Regions from separate parts of the Cyclobacterium sp. 10D3-21 genome, predicted to be linked through region 3. Evidence: riboswitches for the same ligand, from Rfam matches in the RefSeq annotation. Region 3 holds a riboswitch; each other region holds the start of a gene.

Region 1 (3,280 bases), 150 kb from region 3:
GTTGACAATCGTTGTCTGTCCAGCTCCCGATTGATTTCTTTTTCAAATATTTTCAATTCTAAAGGTTTTGCAATGACTAAGGCAATCAATATTGCCAATATTAGTCTGGGAATTGCCTGTTTAAGCTCCGAAAGAAATTTTTCTCTCTTTTTAAGTGTTGAAACGATATACCTATCCAGGTTAAAAATCATCAACATCCATACAATACCAACAGCAAAAACGGCAAAAATGGATTCAAAAATGGTAAACAGGGCATAGCCTACGGATAATCCAGCAAACACAGCCGTAAATAGAACAGTCCCCCCTATTCCTATAAACTGATGAATGGAACCTGGGCACCGCTTTACCAAAGGAAGGTATGCTCCAGAACAAAATACGAGAAAGCGTTCTAATTTATTCATAAAAGGCTGGTACTTCTTTAGATTTTAAACGAAATACATTTCAAGGACACTGCCAAATATTTTCTTTCATTTAAATTTAAAACGGCTTTTTAAAAAATTATTATATTTATTTGACAATCAATACTTTAAAAAATTATTTTTAGATAAATATTGGTGTTTTATCAATTGTCTTTTCAACTCATGACAATAAAAAACCTTTTAAAAGCACAAAACAGAAAAATGTCCGGTTCAATTGTCCGATAATGATACAATCAAAATATTTTAAAATTCACATAATTAAAGTATTTTGGAACCCAAAACCCATATAAGATTATGAAAAAAAATAATTTCCTTTTAACAGCTCTTTTACTTTTTATAGGTTTGTCGGTTTTTGCACAAGATCCTGCAAGATTTAAGAACCAGGTAGCACAGATTAATAAAGATTATCCAAGCCAGAACAATTTAAATACGATAGTTTTCACTGGTAGTTCTACTATTCGAATGTGGAAAAGCCTTCAGGAAGATTTCCCAGAACACAAGGTTATAAATGCTGGGTTTGGTGGTTCTCAGTCTGCTGATTTACTTTTTTATTTAAACGAATTGGTATTAGATTATAAGCCTTCGAAGGTGTTTATTTATGAAGGTGACAATGATATCTCAGGAGGAAAATCTACAGAAGAGATTTTGGCCAATTATGATCTTATCGTTAGCAAAATTCACCAGGCACTACCAGACACAGAAATTATACTAATTAGCCCAAAACCAAGTGTTTCCAGATGGGAATTAGTTGATAAGTACCTTGAATTAAACAAAAATCTAAAAAAATCAACCAAGGGTAAAAAATACTTGAAATATGCAGATTTATGGAAGCCTATGCTTAACAAGGACAAAGAACCTATGAAGGACATCTTCCTTGAAGACAACCTCCATATGAATGCAAAAGGCTATGCCATTTGGGCCAAAACGATCAAGAAGTTTCTGTAAACCACTTGCCAATATTAAGTCAAATTAGTCAAACGTAAACATCGCATGCTATAAATTGATTGTCAATAAGAAATACTTTCTTATTTAACCTCAAGATGGTTTACTCCGCTATATTTAGCCCGAAATAGGTAAACAACTGCCTAATTCGGGCTAAATTTATTTCTGGCGTTATAGCATTCTCATTCCTTAAAGGCTTAAGTAAAAAAAACATAAAACAGAATGGCGGCCTATTTGTTCCAGTTAATAGTATACAATTCTTTCAAAAGGTCTCGTAAGCCAATATAAAAAACAAGTGAGATTTGGAAAATAGCCGTGTCATTCCTTTATTTGCATTGAATTTCAGGAAACTGATTTATATAGAAGAGGCGAGAGATCAGGCTCTGTGAACCTCTGGCAACCTTCCGAACCAAGGAAAGGTGCCAATACCTGCCCATTAAATAGGGAACGATAAATTAGAAAATATGACAGCACTTACATTCTCCTTCTTTATCTACCTCGTTTATTTTCACTATTCAGCTATTTCGCCGAATGGGTTATATTCATGTATCTACGGTAAGAAAAATTTCTTTTATGGATTATAAAAATTTTGAAACACAAGCAGTAAGAATAGCTGCCTCTTCCTCAAATCAGAGAGAACATTCCGCTCCTATTTACCTTAGTTCCAGTTTCGTATTTGATTCTGCAGAACAAGCCAGGCAAATGTTTGCAGATGAAATTGAAGGAAATATATATTCCAGGTATGCCAATCCGAATACCAGTGATTTAATAGAAAAGGTATGTGCTGCAGAAGGCACTGAAAGTGGTGTTACAACTGCTTCTGGAATGGCTGCAATGTTTGGTAGTATGGCATCATTGTTAAGGCAGGGAGACCATATTCTTGCCTCCAGGTCATTGTTCGGATCTACGCACCAACTTTTAACGCGCATATTTCCTAAGTGGGGAATTTCGCATACCTACGGTGACATATCAGATATTGATCAGTGGGAGCAACTGGTACAACCTAATACTAAGATGTTGTTTATCGAAACCCCATCCAACCCGGGTTTGGAAATTATTGATTTGGAATATATTGCAAAATTTGCAAATGCACATAACCTCGTTCTGGTTGTGGACAATTGCTTTGCTACTCCTTACCTTCAGCAGCCAGCAAAATGGGGAGCGCATATTGTCACCCACAGTGCTACTAAATTCATTGACGGACAAGGACGGGTTTTAGGAGGGCTCATCTTAGGGAAAAAGGAGCTGATAGACGAAGTTCAGTTTTTTATGCGACATACCGGACCATCATTGTCCCCTTTTAATGCCTGGATATTGTCCAAGAGCATGGAGACTTTGGCCGTTAGAATGGACAGACATTGTGAAAGTGCGCTTAAAATCGCCCAGTATTTTGAAGGAAACAAAGAAGTGGAAGTGGTGAAATATCCATTTTTAGCCTCCCATCCACAATTCGACCTCGCTAAAAAACAAATGAAACATGGCGGAGGAATTATCACCTTAACCTTAAAAGGGGGATTAGCCAGAGCTAAAAAGTTTATTGATCAATTACAGATGATCTCTGTCACTGCAAACCTTGGAGATACCCGTAGCATTGTCACCCATCCTGCTTCTACCACACACAGCAAACTTACCCAAGAGGAAAGAGAAAAAGTGGGTATTTTAAATGGATTGGTCAGGCTATCTGTAGGACTGGAACATGTAGACGACATTATTCTTGATATAGAAAGCGCATTGGAGAAATCCAAAAGCTAAAAAGCAGGTTTACAAAATTCCAGGTAGAATTTATGTAAACCTGCTTTTTTAGAAGTATTAAACTTCAACTCAAACCAACAATATGCAATGGATCTCTCCTATTGCATATTGTTGGTTAATAAGGATTATTTTTTATTGTCAGGACCTTCCGGTACTGCAATCGTTAC
Region 2 (3,280 bases), 2.5 Mb from region 3:
GGATTGATTTTTATGGATAAATGGTAGCGGAATTCACCAGCTAAAATGATATCTTTGCAACTTTAATAGCCCTATGAGATGGATTTTATATATACCGCTTTGGCTGGGATTGGCCTATAATCTGCATGCACAGGGCAATGTTTCCGAGCGATCAACGATTTACGTTTTGGCCGGTTCGTCAGGTGCAAATTTAAGAGAATTCAATGAAATGCTTTCCGATAAGGGTATTTCAAACCTTAGAGGAGGGTACTCTACCCTTGGAATTGGTTATCAATACCGTTTGTCCGATTTCATTCTTGGTTTTGAGCTTTATCAAAACAAAGGGGCTAACTCCTATTATAAAGATTATATCATAGATAATCGGAGCACACGCTTTTATATGAATGTAGGGTATTCACTTACTGAGGAAGGTAAATTTCATCTCATTCATTACATGTCCCTAGGGGCTGGATACCTGGATTTTGAAATGCTTAAAGACCAGAGCAAGGTGGATGACCTTGGAGTTTTTCTACAGCAACCAGAACAGGGTTTTATTTTAAGGGAACGCAATATTCACAAAGGAACGCAAAATTTTGGCGGATTTTTGACCGAAATAGGCTTCCAATTTGGCTACGATTTTAACGTTCCAGGACTTGAAGAAACGGTTGGTCTCCTTGGGAAATTTGGGTATTCCTTCAGCCCATTTGAGGGAGCTTGGAAAATGAATGAGGTTACGTTTGACAACTTGCAAAGTGGGGCGTTTTTCAGGTTAGGAGCAGGTATTGCTATGCCAGATGAAAATCTTTTCTTTCCTGATGCTGGTATTGGTGTACACTTTTTTTACGGTGTGAACTTCACCAACCCCGATAAGCTAAATGACTATTTAATTAACAATGATTTGGCACCTTTTAAAGACACCCCGAACAATATAGGGATGAAAATAATAGGGGAAAACCGAAGATGGATCTATTCTTTTGATGTCTTTAATATAGCCAATTCAGGTAGAGCTGATGAAGACCATGAACATACCTTGAACAGTGTGAGGTTATATGGAAACTATGGATACCAGCTTTACAAAATGAGAAACCTGGAATTAGGTGTGCTTGGTGGCCTGGGATATGGAAGTATTCGGTATACCTTATCAAACGATAAAAAACCAGAATTCCCTGCTTTATTTGAAGAACCTGATTATGATGGTTATTTAAAAAGTAAAGGGATCATGGGAAAATCAGAAGTGATGGTTGCCTATGCCATACCAGTATTCAATAAGATGTTTAGGTTTGTCACCTCCGCACACGCTGGCTATGAGCTACCCTTAAGCACTTATAAGTTAGGGGAATTAAATATGTCAAGTTATATGGCTGGACCTTACTTACAATTTGGTATTGGTTTAAGACCCTAATCGATTATTGTTTTTTCAAAACCTTTCTAAGTAAACTGTCATTGTGTACCAGAACCCTTGATAGGGTAAATTGATAGATGACTTTAAGGCTTCCAATGATTATTGGTGACCGCCTACTAACTAGCAATTTTTATTTTGAAAATGACTTTACTTATGATTGCGAATGACTTGTGCCTTTTGGTCAACAGTATTTTATAAATGAGATTTACCAGAGCGATTTCAAAGTTTTTCGCAAAAAGAGAATTTTTTTCCTGAATTCATGTTACTTTTGAATTGCTTATCGAGAAAGACGGAGGGTAGGGCCCTATGATGTCTTAGCAACCTGAGTTGACAAGGTGCTAATTCCCATTCCGGAAATGCCGGATAAAGATGAGCCGCAAAAGTTAGAAAATACCCTCTAGTTTTACATCGGTTCATGCTCGTATAAGTTTTTTAATAAATATACGATTCACATGGCAAGAAGAACTAACTTATTACTCCAACAATTACAAAAACGAATTTTGATATTGGATGGTGCTATGGGTACCATGATACAAAGATATGGCTTAAAGGAAGAAGATTTTAGAAATCAGGACCTTGCAGCTGTCAAGAAATCGTTAAAAGGAAACAACGATTTACTTTCTTTGACCCGACCGGGTATAATCAAAGACATACATAAAGCCTATTTTGAAGCGGGTGCCGATATTATCGAAACCAATACTTTTAGCAGTACCTCTATAGCCCAGGAAGATTATGGGCTGTCTGAGATAGCTTATCAACTTAATTTTGAGTCCGCAAAAATTGCGCGTGAGGTAGCGGATGATTTCTCTTCCCGAGAACCGGATAAACCCAGGTTTGTAGCTGGAGCAATTGGACCTACAAATAGAACTGCTTCACTTTCACCGGATGTCAATGACCCTGGATTTAGAGCGGTTAGTTTTGATCAACTGGTGGCTGCCTATTCTGAGCAGATAGAAGGTTTGTTGGATGGTGGAGTAGACCTGCTTTTGGTCGAAACGGTGTTTGATACTTTAAACGCAAAAGCAGCTATTTTTGCTATTCAGGAAGTGTATGAAAAGCGAGATATCCCATTAGAACCATCGGAAGGTGGTATTCCTATTATGGTCTCAGGCACCATTACTGATGCTTCTGGTAGGACACTTTCCGGCCAGACAACTGAGGCATTCCTGATCTCGATTTCACATGTTCCTTTACTTAGTATTGGATTAAATTGTGCATTAGGAGCGGCAGAATTGAGACCTTACCTAAAGGTGCTTTCGGATAAATCACCATTTAATGTGAGCGTATACCCCAATGCAGGTCTTCCCAATGAGTTTGGTGAATACGATCAGGGACCAGAAGAAATGAGTGAGGAAGTAAGCCTGTTTTTGAAACAAGGTTGGGTGAACATTGTCGGGGGATGTTGTGGGACTACACCTGAGCATATAGCAGCCTTGGCAAAATCAGCCAGTAATTTTCCACCTAGAATTAAGCAGGTATTAACCGAAGAAGATTAATTTCATGAGCAATTCTACAAAAGTGCCCAATTTACAGTTATCAGGATTAGAACCTTTGGTTTTTAATGAGACCCTAAATTTTGTAAATATAGGGGAGCGTACCAATGTGACTGGGTCTAAGAAATTTGCAAGGCTTGTACTTAACGACAATTATGATGAAGCCCTTGAGGTGGCCTTGGATCAGGTTAGGGGAGGAGCTCAGATTCTTGACGTCTGTATGGATGAAGCCATGCTGGACGGGGAAGCTGCCATGGTGAAATTTCTAAACCTAGTAGCCTCTGAACCGGAAATTAGCCGGATTCCAGTGATGGTCGATAGCTCCAAATGGAAAATTATTTTAGCAGGACTAAAATGTATCCAAGGCAAAGGAATCGTCAATTCAATTAGTTTGAAGAATGGTGAG
Region 3 (3,280 bases):
TTTTTTCCTCCGTTTCACCTTGGCTCTGTAGAAATGTCAAGGGATGTCTATAACTAAGCATGCCAATGGCTCTAGCCGTTTCCAAACCCTTTTTACCTGCTTCAGGATTTAATTTGCCCCAGGTACTGTCGGATTCAATCGCCATTCTCTGGGTTTCATTAAAACCAATGATCCAGGGGGAGGCTTTTGCATTGGAGGCAACAATAATGGCATTTTCCAGGTTTTTTCCCAGCGTAACTGCCCACTCCAATGCTACCTGCCCACCTAAAGAACCTCCAATAACCGTATTGATTTTATCTAATCCCAGGTGAATTCTCAATTTATCCAACGCTGCCGCAATGTCCCTTGTAGTTAAATTAGGGAAGTCATAATAATATGGCTTTCCCTGCTTTGGGTCATTGCTCAACGGTTGGGTTGAGCCATAGCAGGAACCAAGGAAATTGGCACAAACAATGAAATATTTGGAGGGGTCAAAAAATTTGTCCTCCCCAATTAATCCAGACCACCATTCCTGTGGATTGGCATCTCCTGTTAAAGCATGCAATACCCAAATCACATTGTCTTTATTGGTATTTAACTGGCCTTGGGTAGTGAAATTCAATTGGAATTCCGGAAAAGATTCTCCGGATTCCAAAAGTAATGCTTCCTGGCAATAGAAGATTTCTTGAGTCATTTCAATAGTCAAATGCGGCGATTGAAGGTTCATTTTAATTGGTTTTATACTTTGTCAAAAGCAGCAATAAGGTCGGCTTTCACATCCTCAATGTGTTCTATACCCAAAGAAATCCTTAACATGGTTGGTGTTACACCTGCTGCTAACTGGGCTTCGTCAGAAAGCTGCTGATGGGTGGTGGCTGAAGGTTGAATGATCAAAGTTTTTGCATCTCCAACATTGGCCAAATGAGAAATTAATTCCAGATTGTTAATAAAGTTTGAAGCAGTCTCTTTTTCTCCTTCAATTTCAAAACTTAACACCCCGCCAAATCCATTGGGAAGATATTTTTTTGCGGTTACATAATAAGGGCTATTTGTCAATCCAGGATAGTTAACAGACTTTACTTTAGGTTGTTGTTCCAACCATTTCGCCAGTTCCAAAGCATTGTCAACAGTACGTTGTACACGTAAGGACAACGTTTCTAAACCTTGCAATAGTAAGAATGAATTAAAAGGGCTGATTGCCGGTCCAAAATCTCTTAGTCCTTCTACTCTTGCTCTGATAGCGAAAGCAATGTTAGGCAGCCCTAGAGGGTTGTTATAACCAAAGGTGTCCCAGAAATTCATACCATGATAGCCTTCTGATGGCTCAGAAAATTCAGGGAATTTACCATTGCCCCAGTTGTAATTACCGCCATCTACAATAATGCCACCTATAGAAGTCCCATGGCCACCGATCCATTTGGTTGCAGAAGAGGTGACAATGTTAGCGCCATGTTTGATAGGTTGGCAAAGATATCCTCCTGCGCCAAAAGTATTGTCAACCACTAAAGGGATATCATGCTTTTTGGCTAGCGCAGCTATGGCTTCAAAATCTGGAACATTAAATTCCGGATTGCCAATGGTCTCAACGTATATGGCTTTGGTTTTTTCATCAATTTTTTCTGCCAAATCCGCAGCTTTGTCAGATTTTGCAAATCTTGCTTCTATTCCTATTCTCTTGAAAGAAACCTTAAACTGATTGTAAGTGCCTCCATAAAGGAAAGGAGAAGTAACGAAATTATCACCAACGCTAAGGAAGTTATTCAGCGCTAAGAATTGAGCTGCTTGGCCTGAGGCTGTTGCCACTGCTGCTACGCCACCTTCTAATGCTGCTACCCTTTTCTCAAAGACATCTGAGGTAGGGTTCATTATCCTTGTATAGATATTCCCAAATTCCTTTAGGGCAAATAAATTGGCGCCATGTTCAGCTGAATTAAATACATAAGAACTGGTTTGATAAATAGGTACTGCTCTGGAATTGGTTGTAGGATCTACTTCTTGTCCGGCATGAACCTGCAATGTTTCGAAACGATAATTTTTTGACATGTTCTTTGTTTTTTTAGGTTTGTTATCAATTCTAATAAACTTGATTAAGTATACAATGTGCAAAACTACCTGGCACTAAATGCATCTAAGGCAGAATTTTTCCATTCTTTTAGAAAAGAAAATAAATGATTGAAGAAATTTCTGGAAACTTTATCCTTTTTTATGCTGTAAAATAAAACCATATAGTTTTGAATTTATATTCCCAGATGTAAACTTTTTCATCTGGCAGGAATTGGCACCTTGGATTTTCCAGGTTGCCAGAGGGTCACCGAGCCTGTCTCTTGCCTCTTCTATATAAATCCTGACACTTTTAAAAAAGTAAAAGGATTATGCAAAATAAACCTACATTGTTAAATTTTCCAATAGATGGCAGTAATTTTTTATGATATAAAGTCAATCTTTCAGGTAATCAGTAGGTTACAAACTGTCAAGGAAACAAATAAAATTAAGAGGGAATAGAAAAACATTGTTAGTCTTGACCTATTCTTTAGATCAAAAATCTCTTTAACTTTCTAAAATTTAAAGAGTTAATATCAGATTCCGACACCTAATCTGTTATTATTTATTTTTGAAATTTTAGCCACAAATTCTAGCATTGTTCCACCATTTGACTTAACATTTAGAAATAAGAACAAGGCTTTTTCTGTTTTTGTTTTCAGGCCCTTTGATTTCGCTGTCTTAAAATTAAACCACAAAAAGGATAATCTTACCGTAAAAGTTTTTGAGATTTGTTTCAAACTGAATCTTTGGTACCTTTCTATTTAAGAAAACACGAGTAACAGCAATAAAAAATCTACTAAATCATATTTATACTTCAAATTTTATGCAAAGAAATTTCAAAACTTATTTTTATGCTTTTTTACTGGGTGTTGTTCTCAGTGGTTATGGTTCTGTATCCGCATTTTCAGAGACTATATATCTTAAAGATAGTCTAGAAACGCCTGACAATTGGTTTTTACTTGATCCCATAGATGATGGGATAATGGGGACTGGTGCAGAAAAAGCCTACCAGAAATTACTTCAAGGGAAATCTCCAAAAGCCATGATTGTGGTCGCTGTGATTGATTCTGGGATAGATATTACCCACGAGGATCTTCAGGGGAAAATATGGACCAATGAGGACGAAATAGCTGGAAATGGAATAGATGATGACAAAAATGGGTATATAGACGATGTCCATGGCTGGAATTTTATTGGAGGCAAGGATGGTTCTCAGGTGGATAATGATTCACACGAATTGACCAGAGAATATATCCGA

The links. Region 3 has a riboswitch for S-adenosylmethionine ahead of AC0L7T_RS11990 (O-acetylhomoserine aminocarboxypropyltransferase/cysteine synthase family protein). Riboswitches for the same ligand answer to the same signal wherever they lie in the genome.
Region 1: another riboswitch for S-adenosylmethionine. It lies ahead of AC0L7T_RS11400 (O-succinylhomoserine sulfhydrylase); the one in region 3 lies ahead of AC0L7T_RS11990 (O-acetylhomoserine aminocarboxypropyltransferase/cysteine synthase family protein).
Region 2: another riboswitch for S-adenosylmethionine. It lies ahead of AC0L7T_RS20885 (homocysteine S-methyltransferase family protein); the one in region 3 lies ahead of AC0L7T_RS11990 (O-acetylhomoserine aminocarboxypropyltransferase/cysteine synthase family protein).

The regions. Positions count from the first base shown of each region.
Region 1 is NZ_CM147924.1:2,819,274-2,822,553, reverse strand. It holds gene AC0L7T_RS11410 (DUF4407 domain-containing protein) at 1-401, opposite strand, end outside; gene AC0L7T_RS11405 (SGNH/GDSL hydrolase family protein) at 714-1,364, shown strand; SAM riboswitch class I at 1,714-1,818, shown strand; gene AC0L7T_RS11400 (O-succinylhomoserine sulfhydrylase) at 1,935-3,113, shown strand; gene AC0L7T_RS11395 (efflux RND transporter periplasmic adaptor subunit) at 3,239-3,280, opposite strand, start outside.
Region 2 is NZ_CM147924.1:5,418,585-5,421,864, reverse strand. It holds gene AC0L7T_RS20890 (hypothetical protein) at 74-1,381, shown strand; SAM riboswitch class I at 1,656-1,757, shown strand; gene AC0L7T_RS20885 (homocysteine S-methyltransferase family protein) at 1,834-2,877, shown strand; gene metH (methionine synthase) at 2,882-3,280, shown strand, end outside.
Region 3 is NZ_CM147924.1:2,965,839-2,969,118, forward strand. It holds gene AC0L7T_RS11985 (homoserine O-acetyltransferase family protein) at 1-706, opposite strand, end outside; gene AC0L7T_RS11990 (O-acetylhomoserine aminocarboxypropyltransferase/cysteine synthase family protein) at 718-2,022, opposite strand; SAM riboswitch class I at 2,214-2,323, opposite strand; gene AC0L7T_RS11995 (S8 family peptidase) at 2,846-3,280, shown strand, end outside.